One region of the Paenibacillus sp. RC73 genome, then DNA from elsewhere that is predicted to be linked to it. Evidence: predicted binding sites of a transcription regulator. Region 1 holds the regulator's gene; each other region holds the start of a gene.

What was found. Region 1 encodes Rex, which represses fermentation and respiration genes when NADH is low (regulators of the CRP and FNR family bind a similar motif). Its sites were predicted from a motif close to TTGTGAAATATTTCACAA; they were not measured.
Region 2: ABH897_RS20525 (phosphoketolase family protein) is a predicted target of Rex. The motif match lies at 1,811-1,828, and genes of this name have one in related genera.
Region 3: pflB (formate C-acetyltransferase) is a predicted target of Rex. The motif match lies at 1,823-1,840, and genes of this name have one in related genera.

What each region holds. Positions count from the first base shown of each region.
Region 1 covers NZ_JBIYCV010000002.1:555,886-559,176, reverse strand. Annotated here, with positions in the region: gene ABH897_RS06245 (amidohydrolase) at 1-1,277, opposite strand, end outside; gene ABH897_RS06240 (redox-sensing transcriptional repressor Rex) at 1,264-1,917, opposite strand; gene dinG (ATP-dependent DNA helicase DinG) at 1,963-3,291, opposite strand, start outside.
Region 2 covers NZ_JBIYCV010000009.1:60,768-64,058, forward strand. Annotated here, with positions in the region: gene ABH897_RS20515 (TetR/AcrR family transcriptional regulator) at 1-573, shown strand, start outside; gene ABH897_RS20520 (GntR family transcriptional regulator) at 933-1,655, shown strand; gene ABH897_RS20525 (phosphoketolase family protein) at 1,946-3,291, shown strand, end outside.
Region 3 covers NZ_JBIYCV010000002.1:394,194-397,484, reverse strand. Annotated here, with positions in the region: gene pflB (formate C-acetyltransferase) at 1-1,789, opposite strand, end outside; gene adhE (bifunctional acetaldehyde-CoA/alcohol dehydrogenase) at 2,116-3,291, opposite strand, start outside.

The sequences.
Region 1 (3,291 bases):
GCGGCTTGTGCCTCATGCTTGATACGTTCCTCATCCATAGTCAGGCACTCACCGTTTTTCACAACCTGACGACCGTCAACCCATACATGGGCCACGTCTTTGGCGCTTGCAGAGTATACGGCATGAGAAATGAGATCCGTATGCGGCAAGAAATGAGCCTGATTGAGATCGAGCGCGATAAAGTCAGCCTTGTTGCCTGCTGCCAGCGCCCCTACCTCATTCAAGCCAATCGACTTCGCTCCGTACTCCGTTGCCAGACGCAACGCCTCACCCGCAGGAACTGCGGTTGGGTCCCCAGATACTCCCTTGTGAATGAGTGCAGCCAGACGCATTTCCTCAAACATATCCAGGTTATTGTTACTGGCGGGACCGTCTGTTCCGAGAGAGACGGTAACGCCTGCACGGAGCAGATCAGGCACTCTTGCCACACCGCTCGCCAGCTTCAAGTTGCTGCCCGGATTATGCGAAACCGCTACACCACGTTCAGCCAGCAAAGCTATTTCTTCGTCATTCAAATGAACAGCATGGGCAACAAGCGATGGACGGGAGAAAAAGCCGAGCTTATCCAAATGCGCAACCGGGCGCAAGCCGTAGTCGCGTACGTTTTGCTCTACTTCGGCAATGGTTTCGGACATATGCGTATGCAACGGTAAGTCCAGATCATGCGCAGCCTGCACGAATTTTTCGATAAACGCAGGCGGACACGTATACGGCGCATGTGGAGACATCATAGTCGTAATGCGACCGTCTGCTTTTCCATGCCAATTACGCGCAAAATTCACAGCCTCAGCCAGCTTGATCCGCTGCTCTTCCTCCGAACATAATCCAATCGCTCCACGCATCAGACTGGCACGGATGCCGGACTCTTCAGCTACACGAGCCACCTCGTCCATATGATCATACATGTCCAAAAAGGTGGTTGTACCGCCTTTCAGCATTTCCAGCACGGACAAGGACGTACCCCAGTACACATCCGTAGACGTAAACTTGGCTTCCATCGGCCACATTTTTTCCTGAAGCCATACTTGAAGAGCCAGATCGTCCCCATACCCGCGCAGCAGGGACATCGCCGCATGACCATGTGTATTAATCAGGCCAGGTAAAAACAGCAGCCCGTTACCATCAATCGCTTCCGTCTCTTCCTCACCCGCTGGCAAAGTCTCGCCAATATAGGCAATGCGGCTGTCCTCCACGATCATATAGCCGTGGATTACCCCCGCTTCCGATCTGTTCACGGCAAAAGAGCCGTTTTTAATCATCCATTTATTCACCGTCATGTTGCATATCTTCCTTTCCGTCTTCCAAATAATAAGCGAGGCTTAACAAATCTGTTGTAAAATCTGTGGCATGTATTCGAATATTTGCTGGTGCCTTGAGAGTGGTCGGCGCAAAGTTCAAAATCGCTCCAATCCCGCTATTTATGAGCCTGTCAGCCACGTTCTGCGCTTCAAAATCCGGTACGGTAATAATCCCGATCCGAATGTTTTGTTCCTTCACGGTCGCTTCCAGTTCATCCATTGGCTGTACGACCAGCGTATTGATCCTGGTTCCGACCTTATCTGGCACAGCATCAAATACTGCTACAATTTTCATATTGTCTTTTAAATAAGCATTATAATTCGAAAGGGCTTGCCCCAGATTACCTGCTCCGACCAATACCACGTTAATTTGCTGGTCGATTTTCAGGATATGGCGTATTTTCTCGATAAGATAAGTAACATCATAGCCGATACCCTTACGGCCAAAATCTCCAAAATACGCGAGATCCTTACGAATTTGAGCCGGATTCAAATCCAGTCTTTGTCCTAACTCCTGGGAAGAGACCGTAGCCACCTCCCGTTTGTGCAGTGCATTCAGATAACGTAAATATACGGGTAACCTCCGTACGACAGCCTCTGAAATTTTATCTGATTTCATACATGCTCCCCCTAATTGTAACGGACATGTTAAGATGTCCGTCCGTTATGCCTCTGTCTCCGGGGCGGATTGGAGCCACTCGGCGATACGGGGCACCATTTGCTCCGTCGGCATATGCTCCATTTTTGGTCCCGGTAACGAGTACAAAAAGTGCTTCCCGTAATAGGATTCAATCACACGCGTATCGTAAACGATAACAACCCCGTGGTCGCTCGCGGTACGTACTAGACGTCCAAATCCCTGTTTGAAGCGAATGACAGCCTGTGGAACAGACAGCTTCATAAAAGGATTTTTCTTCTGCTGCTGGAGCAGCTCACTTTTAGCCTCCAGCAGCGGGTGATTGGGCGGTTGGAACGGCAAGCGGACGATAGCCAGACACGTCAGCGCCTTGCCCGGAATATCGACGCCTTCCCAAAAGCTGCTGGTTCCCAGCAACACAGAAGCTTTGGCTTCCTGAAAACGTCGGGTCAGCTTGCTGCGGCTCCCACTGTCCACGCCCTGCCCCAGCACGGTGATGTCGCTGGATGCTAACGCCTCCTTAAGCGGCTCATACACCTGCCGGAGCATGCGATAGGAGGTAAAGAGAACGAGCATTCTCCCCCGCGTCGCTTGGGCAGTCGAACCTAGCGAGCTGACGAGCATATCTACAAAATGCTCATCTCCTACACTGCCCTTCACGCTCGGAAAATCCCTTGGAATGACTAGCAACACCTGATCCCTGTAGTTAAAGGGTGAAGGGAGCTGCGTAGTCATCAGCCGCCCTTGATCTGCGGCCTCCTGCAAGCCGAGCTGATCGGTCATGTACTGAAACGACTTATCCACCGACAAGGTAGCAGACGTCAGAATAATGCTCCTTTTTTTGTCAAAAAACATTTCTTTCAGCTGGCGGCTCACATCGACGGGCACCGCATAAAATTGTAGCGACTTGCTGCGGAATTGCCCGCTCGCTTCGAGCCAATATACGGTCGTCTCATCATCCATCCGCATGAAAAAGCGCAAGCTTTCCCTAATGCCTGCCAAATCCTTAAGCAGCCCCGTAATATCTGTAATGAGGCTGTCAGCCGCATAATCGTCATGTTCTTCTTTCACGTCGAGCATCAGCTTGTCGCCCTTGCGCAAAATTTCGCTCAACGTTACATAAACCTGATTTTCCAGCGCAGCAGCCTGATCCCACTTGGCAGGCTTGGCCGACGGCTTGAGACGGGAAGAAAACTGCCCTGTTTCGCCCGGTGTCGCATCACTTCGCTCCGGCAGCATACCAAACAGCTTGTCGCTCAGCAGATCCCAAGTCTCCTTGACCTCCAGCACGAGTGGATATATCTGGTCGATGGTAGAAGCCCAATCCGTCGATTTCTCATGCCCCGACTTTGCCAA
Region 2 (3,291 bases), on a different contig from region 1:
AGTAAACGAGGACGTCCGCGTAATGTCGAGACGCAGAATTCTATCCTTACCGCTTCCTATGATCTACTGTTGGAGCATGGCTTTGGAGCGGTTACGGTGGAAAAAATTGCTGAACGAGCCAAAGTTAGCAAAGCGACCATTTATAAATGGTGGCCTAACAAGGCTGCCGTGGTGATGGATGGTTTTCTGTCAGCTTCCATAGCAAGATTGCCCGTACCCGACACGGGTTCTGTATTAGATGATATTCTCATTCATGCTACGAATTTAGTTCGGTTCTTGACAAGTCGGGAGGGTAAAATCATTACGGAGTTAATAGGTGAAGGGCAGCTTGATTCAGGATTATCGGAGGCATACCGGACGCGGTATTTCCATCCTCGGCGGCTCGAGGCCAGGCTTCTTATGGAGCGGGGGATTGAGCGTGGGGAATTGAAGAAAAATCTCGATATTGAATTAAGCACAGATCTCATTTATGGACCGATTTTTTATCGATTGTTGGTAACTGGTGATCCATTAGACGATTCCTATGTGCAGCAATTAGTAATGAATGCGTTCGAAGGAATTCGCTTGGACTGAATCAAGACTAGAGAAACAAAGAGGATATTCTAATCAAGTGCCCTTCTAAATGTTTCAGGTAGAAAAGTGACGGTACCGACTTTGGCGCAGGGTGACGCTTTCGTCGGTGTCGTCGCTCTTTGGGGTTGAAAGGGGATGACTATCTGCCCTTAAAGAGAGAAAGGATCATACTCTGCATGAACATGATGCATTGCAGTGGTATGATGTATGTGCAATCATGGTATTATGCATAGAGATGTATAGTAAAAGCAAGCTATCAGATGAAGGCTCACTCTACATACGTAAACAAACATGAGATGGAAAGAACAAGTTATGGTAAACTATATGAAGTTATAGAAGACCTGGAAGAGGAGTACGATATGACACAATTTGTCTATAAGCAAATTATTGACGATCTTAAGATGAAAATCTTTGCTGGTAAGTTTGCAGATATGAGATTACCAGATGAACGTAGTCTTAGCGAGACGTACCAGGTGAGTCGTAGTTCCATTAAACGTGCTCTGACTAAAATGGAGAATGTAGGAATTATTTTCAAGAAGCGCGGTTCTGGGACATTTATTAATCCATTATACATAAGGAATGAATCTATCTTTAACTACGAAGGCTCTAATCTAGGGGTCACTGATAATTTTCAAATGCATGGTAAAAAGCCTAAAATCAAAGTATTGAGTTTTGAGGTCATTCCACCAACAGAAGAATTACAACGCGATTTATTCTTGGAGACTCATGATTTTGTTTACAAAATTGTTCGCTTACGTTTGTTTGATGATGATCCTTTTATGATTGAAACGGGCTATATCCCTATTAAAATTGTCCAAAATTTAAATCAGACGATTATCGAGGGGTCGATTTTTAATTATTTGGAAGACTCGCGGAACCTGGCCGTCACTAAATCTTTTTTATCCATTTTTGCAGAGCCGTCCCAAGCAGACGATCAAGAACTACTGCATTTGAAGGAAAATGAGCCCGTAGGCATCATGGAAGGTGTTTTCTTTTTAGATAATGGCACGCCATTTGAATTTTCTCATATGCGATTCCATTACAAATATTTGAAATTCAACACCTTCGTATCGGTTCATTAACGATGAGACTGGAAAAATTTCCAGTCTTTTTTTTATGCTTTTGAAAAAAAATCTGATCATACTATGGATAGATTGTAATAAAAAAACGCGGTTAAAATTTCCATTTATTTTAATGTAAGAGCTTTTTTACTGTCTTTTTAATTATATTTCATACTATGTTCAAAATTTCACAAAATTGGACCGTATCATTTGTTGAAAAGGTTGAATTTAATCGACGCAGCGTTATGATGTACATGTGGATGAAATTTCCGGAATAAATTACAAACAAAATTGTTTAGGGAGTGGACATCATGTCATTATCACCTGTAATAGTAGATTACTCATCTAAAGCATATTTGGAAAAACTTGATGCATATTGGCGTGCAACGAACTACATTTCGGTAGGCCAACTTTATTTAAAAGATAATCCTTTGTTAAAAGAACCATTAAAAGATTCGGACGTAAAGATTAAGCCTATTGGACACTGGGGCACCATTCCTGGCCAAAACTTTATTTATGCACATCTAAATCGTGTTATTAATAAATATGATTTGAGCATGCTTTACATTGAAGGCCCTGGTCACGGCGGCCAGGTTATGGTTTCAAATTCATATCTCGATGGAAGCTACACTGAAATCTATCCGCAAATTACACAAGATATCCCGGGTATGAAGAAATTATTCAAACAATTCTCGTTCCCTGGCGGTATTGCTTCACATGCCGCTCCTGAAACACCTGGATCTATCCATGAGGGTGGAGAATTAGGTTACTCCCTTTCTCATGGGGTGGGTGCCATTTTAGATCATCCCGATTTGATTTCTGCTGTTGTTATTGGTGATGGCGAAGCTGAAACTGGCCCATTAGCCGCTTCGTGGTTCTCTAACAGATTTATCAACCCCATTACTGACGGTGCAGTGCTGCCAATCTTACACTTGAATGGCTTCAAGATTAGTAACCCAACGATTATGTCTCGTCAATCGAAAGAAGAATTGACCTCATATTTCAAAGGCTTGGGTTGGGAACCATTTTTTGTTGAAGGTGAGCATCCTGATCAAATGCATCCAGAAATGGCAAAAGTATTGGATACCGTAATCGAAAAAATTGAAGCTATTCAAAAGAATGCGCGTGAAAACAATGACCTTACTCGCCCAGCATGGCCGATGCTTGTCTTCCGTACACCTAAGGGCTGGACGGGTCCAAAAGAATGGGATAACGTACCTAATGAAAATTCATTCCGTGCCCATCAAGTTCCAATTCCTGTTGACCAAAAAAATATGCAGCACGCACCTGCTTTATTAGAATGGCTGAATAGCTATAGACCAGAGGAATTGTTCGACGAAAATGGCCGTTTAAAACCTGAGATTGCCGAAATTCTACCTACAGGCGATAAACGAATGGGGATGAACCCTGTTACGAATGCGGGTAACCTTATTAAAGACTTGCATTTACCAGATTTCCGTAACTATACACTGGATAACTCTGTTCCTGGTAAAGTCATTGCACAGGATATGTCGGTTTTAGGGAAATACGTTAAAGATGTGGTTCTTTTAAATGAAGAAAATCGTAATTTCAGAATCTTCGGACCTGATGAAACGATGTCTAACCGCTTAGCTCCTGTTTTTGAAGTAACCAAACGCCAATGGATGGACCAAATTAT
Region 3 (3,291 bases), 160 kb from region 1:
TCGCATTCCGGTAAGCTTTGTGCTTGCGGATCATGCCCATGAAGGACTCTACCAGTTCTACTGCGATGTTATCTACACGATCATCGTTATTACCGTAGCAAGGGTATTCCCCTTCAATTTCAAAGTCAATGGCGATGCCTTTTTCGTTACGGATCGGTTTCACCTTCGCATGTTTAATGGCGCTCAGGGAATCGGCTGCAACGGACAGACCAGCAATACCACAAGCCATCGTACGGACAATATCACGGTCATGCAACGCCATTTCAATCCGTTCGTAGCTGTACTTGTCATGCATGTAGTGAATAACGTTCAAAGTGTTCATGTACAGTTTTGCCAACCATTCCATCATTGGCTTGAAGCGGCTCAGCACTTCCTCGTAATCCAACACTTCACCTGTAATTGCAGGATATTCAGGGCCCACTTGAGCACCTGATTTTTCATCCACACCACCGTTGATGGCATACAACAAAGCTTTAGCCAAGTTGGCACGGGCACCAAAGAATTGCATTTGTTTACCGATTTTCATTGCCGATACACAACAAGCGATACCATAATCATCGCCATAAATCGGACGCATCAGATCATCATTTTCATACTGAATGGAGCTAGTTTCAATAGAAACTTTGGCACAATATTTTTTGAAGCCTTCAGGCAATTTTTCAGACCACAGTACAGTCAGGTTTGGCTCCGGTGCAGGTCCCAAATTGTACAGGGTGTGCAAGAAACGGAAGCTGTTTTTAGTAACCCGAGTTTCTCCAGTAATGGACATACCGCCAATGGATTCAGTTACCCATGTTGGGTCTCCGCTGAACAGTTCATTATAGTCAGGTGTGCGCAGGAATTTAACAATACGCAGTTTCATAACAAAATGATCGACCAATTCTTGTGCTTGCTCTTCTGTCATTGCGCCTTCTTCCATATCCCGTTGAGTATAAATATCAAGGAAGGAAGATACACGTCCCAAGGACATTGCAGCACCATTTTGTTCTTTGATCGCTGCAAGATAGCCAAAATACACCCATTGGAAAGCTTCTTTTGCGTTGTTAGCAGGCTTTGAGATGTCGAAACCATGCTCAGCAGCCATTTGTTTCAGCTCGTTCAAAGCGCGAATTTGCTCGGAAATTTCTTCACGCAGACGAATTACGTCTTCTTCCATGGAATCCACTTCAAGGCTTTTCAGTTGAGCCTTTTTGTCTTTAATCAGGAAGTCTGCGCCGTACAGTGCTACACGACGGTAGTCACCGATAATGCGACCACGACCATATGCATCTGGCAAACCAGTGATAATACCCGCTTTACGAGCTGCTCTCATATCATCGGTATAAGCGTCGAATACACCCTGATTATGCGTTTTGCGAATATGAGTGAAGATATCAACAATGCTTTGCGGTACTTCAAAGCCATAGGCTTTGCAAGCGTCGATCATCATCCGGATTCCACCAAACGGCTGCAAAGAGCGTTTGAATGGAGCGTCTGTTTGTACACCGACAACTTGTTCTTTATCCCGGTCTAGATAGCCCGGCTTATGTGAAATAATGGTGGATGGCGTATTCACGTCTACATCAAGCACGCCACCGTTTGCCAACTCTTTTTTGGTAAGATCGGATACAATATCCCACAGTGCAGTTGTGTTGGCAGTAGGACCAACTAGAAATTCCTCGTTACCGACATAAGGTAAGATATTGGTTTCAATAAAATCGTTGACGTTGACTTCTTTAGTCCATTTACCTTTTTTGAAACCTCTCCAGCCAGATTGTTGCTCTTGTAATTCTCTCTCAATCACCGACATGTAAATCCCTCCAAATTGTTTGGTCTTCCGGACTTGTGATTTTTTTCACATTAAAATAGTGTCTCGAGCCCGGCCTTTTCACCGATGCCTTACGCTCAGTGTCGGGACCTTTCTTACACCCTTATTGTAGAATAATGATAGAGTGTAGTATGTGACAAAAATCACAATACAGGTGACATTTATCACTTTATTTTCTTTAGCTTCACGCCCGTACTTTTATCCTTGCCGTTCACCCCCCTTCCCAAACCAACAGGCCCTCTATATAGAGAGCCTGCGTTGGTATTAACGGGAAAATGCTTAGTCACAAGCCTCTTCGTACCTATATATTATTGGTCAAAACGTCCGTAGAAGGCATTGCGGTATACATCAGCCAATTCGGTAACCAGCGGCAGCTTCGGATTCGCAGTTGTACATTGATCCTCAAAAGCGCGGTCAGCCAGATAATCTACACGCGATTCAAAATCCTTCGCATCGAAGCCGATTTGCTGGAACGATTCCTCGATACCGAGTGTTTTGTTCAACTTGCGGATCGCTTCGATCAGACTGTTAACCCCTTCTTCCGTTGTACGGGCAGGCAGTCCCAGTATGCGTGCAATTTCTGCATAACGCTCATCCGCAACAAAGTGCGAATATTTAGGGAACGAAGCAAACTTCGTTGGTTTTTTCGCATTATAACGAATGACGTGTGGTAACAAAATGGCATTCGTGCGACCGTGCGCTGTATGGTATTGTCCGCCCCATTTGTGCGCAAGACTGTGGTTAATACCCAGGAATGCATTGGCAAACGCCATCCCTGCCAGTGTGGAAGCATTATGCATTTTTTCACGAGCCAGCTTGTCGCCAGTCAGAGCCGATTGCTCCAGGTATTGGAATACCAGTTGAATGGCTTTAATCGCCAGACCGTCTGTGTAGTCACTAGCCATTACGGACACGTAGGCCTCGATAGCATGCGTCAGTACGTCCATACCTGTATCCGCTACAGCTGTTTTAGGCAGCGAGTATACAAACTCAGGGTCAATAATTGCCACATCAGGAGTCAGCTCATAGTCAGCCAGCGGATACTTCGTGTTGCCCTGATTTTTGTCTGTAATAACTGCGAACGACGTAACTTCCGAACCTGTACCCGAGGTTGTAGGAATGGCTACAAATTGTGCCTTCTGACCAAGACGCGGGTATTTGTAGATCCGTTTGCGGATATCCATGAATTTTTGTTTCAAGTTGTTGAAATCAGTATCTGGGTATTCATAGAACATCCACATGCCTTTAGCCGCATCCATCGGCGAACCGCCGCCCAATGCAATAATGCAATCCGGTTGGAAACGTCTCATCATTTCAGTACCACGTTCTACCGTAACTGTCGATGGATCTGGCTCTACTTCAGAGAACACTTCGATAGCTACTGGCGTTTGGCGTTGGTGTAAATAATGAATGACACGATCCACATATCCGAGTTTCACCATCATAGGGTCTGTGATAATGGCTACACGTGTGATATCAGGCAT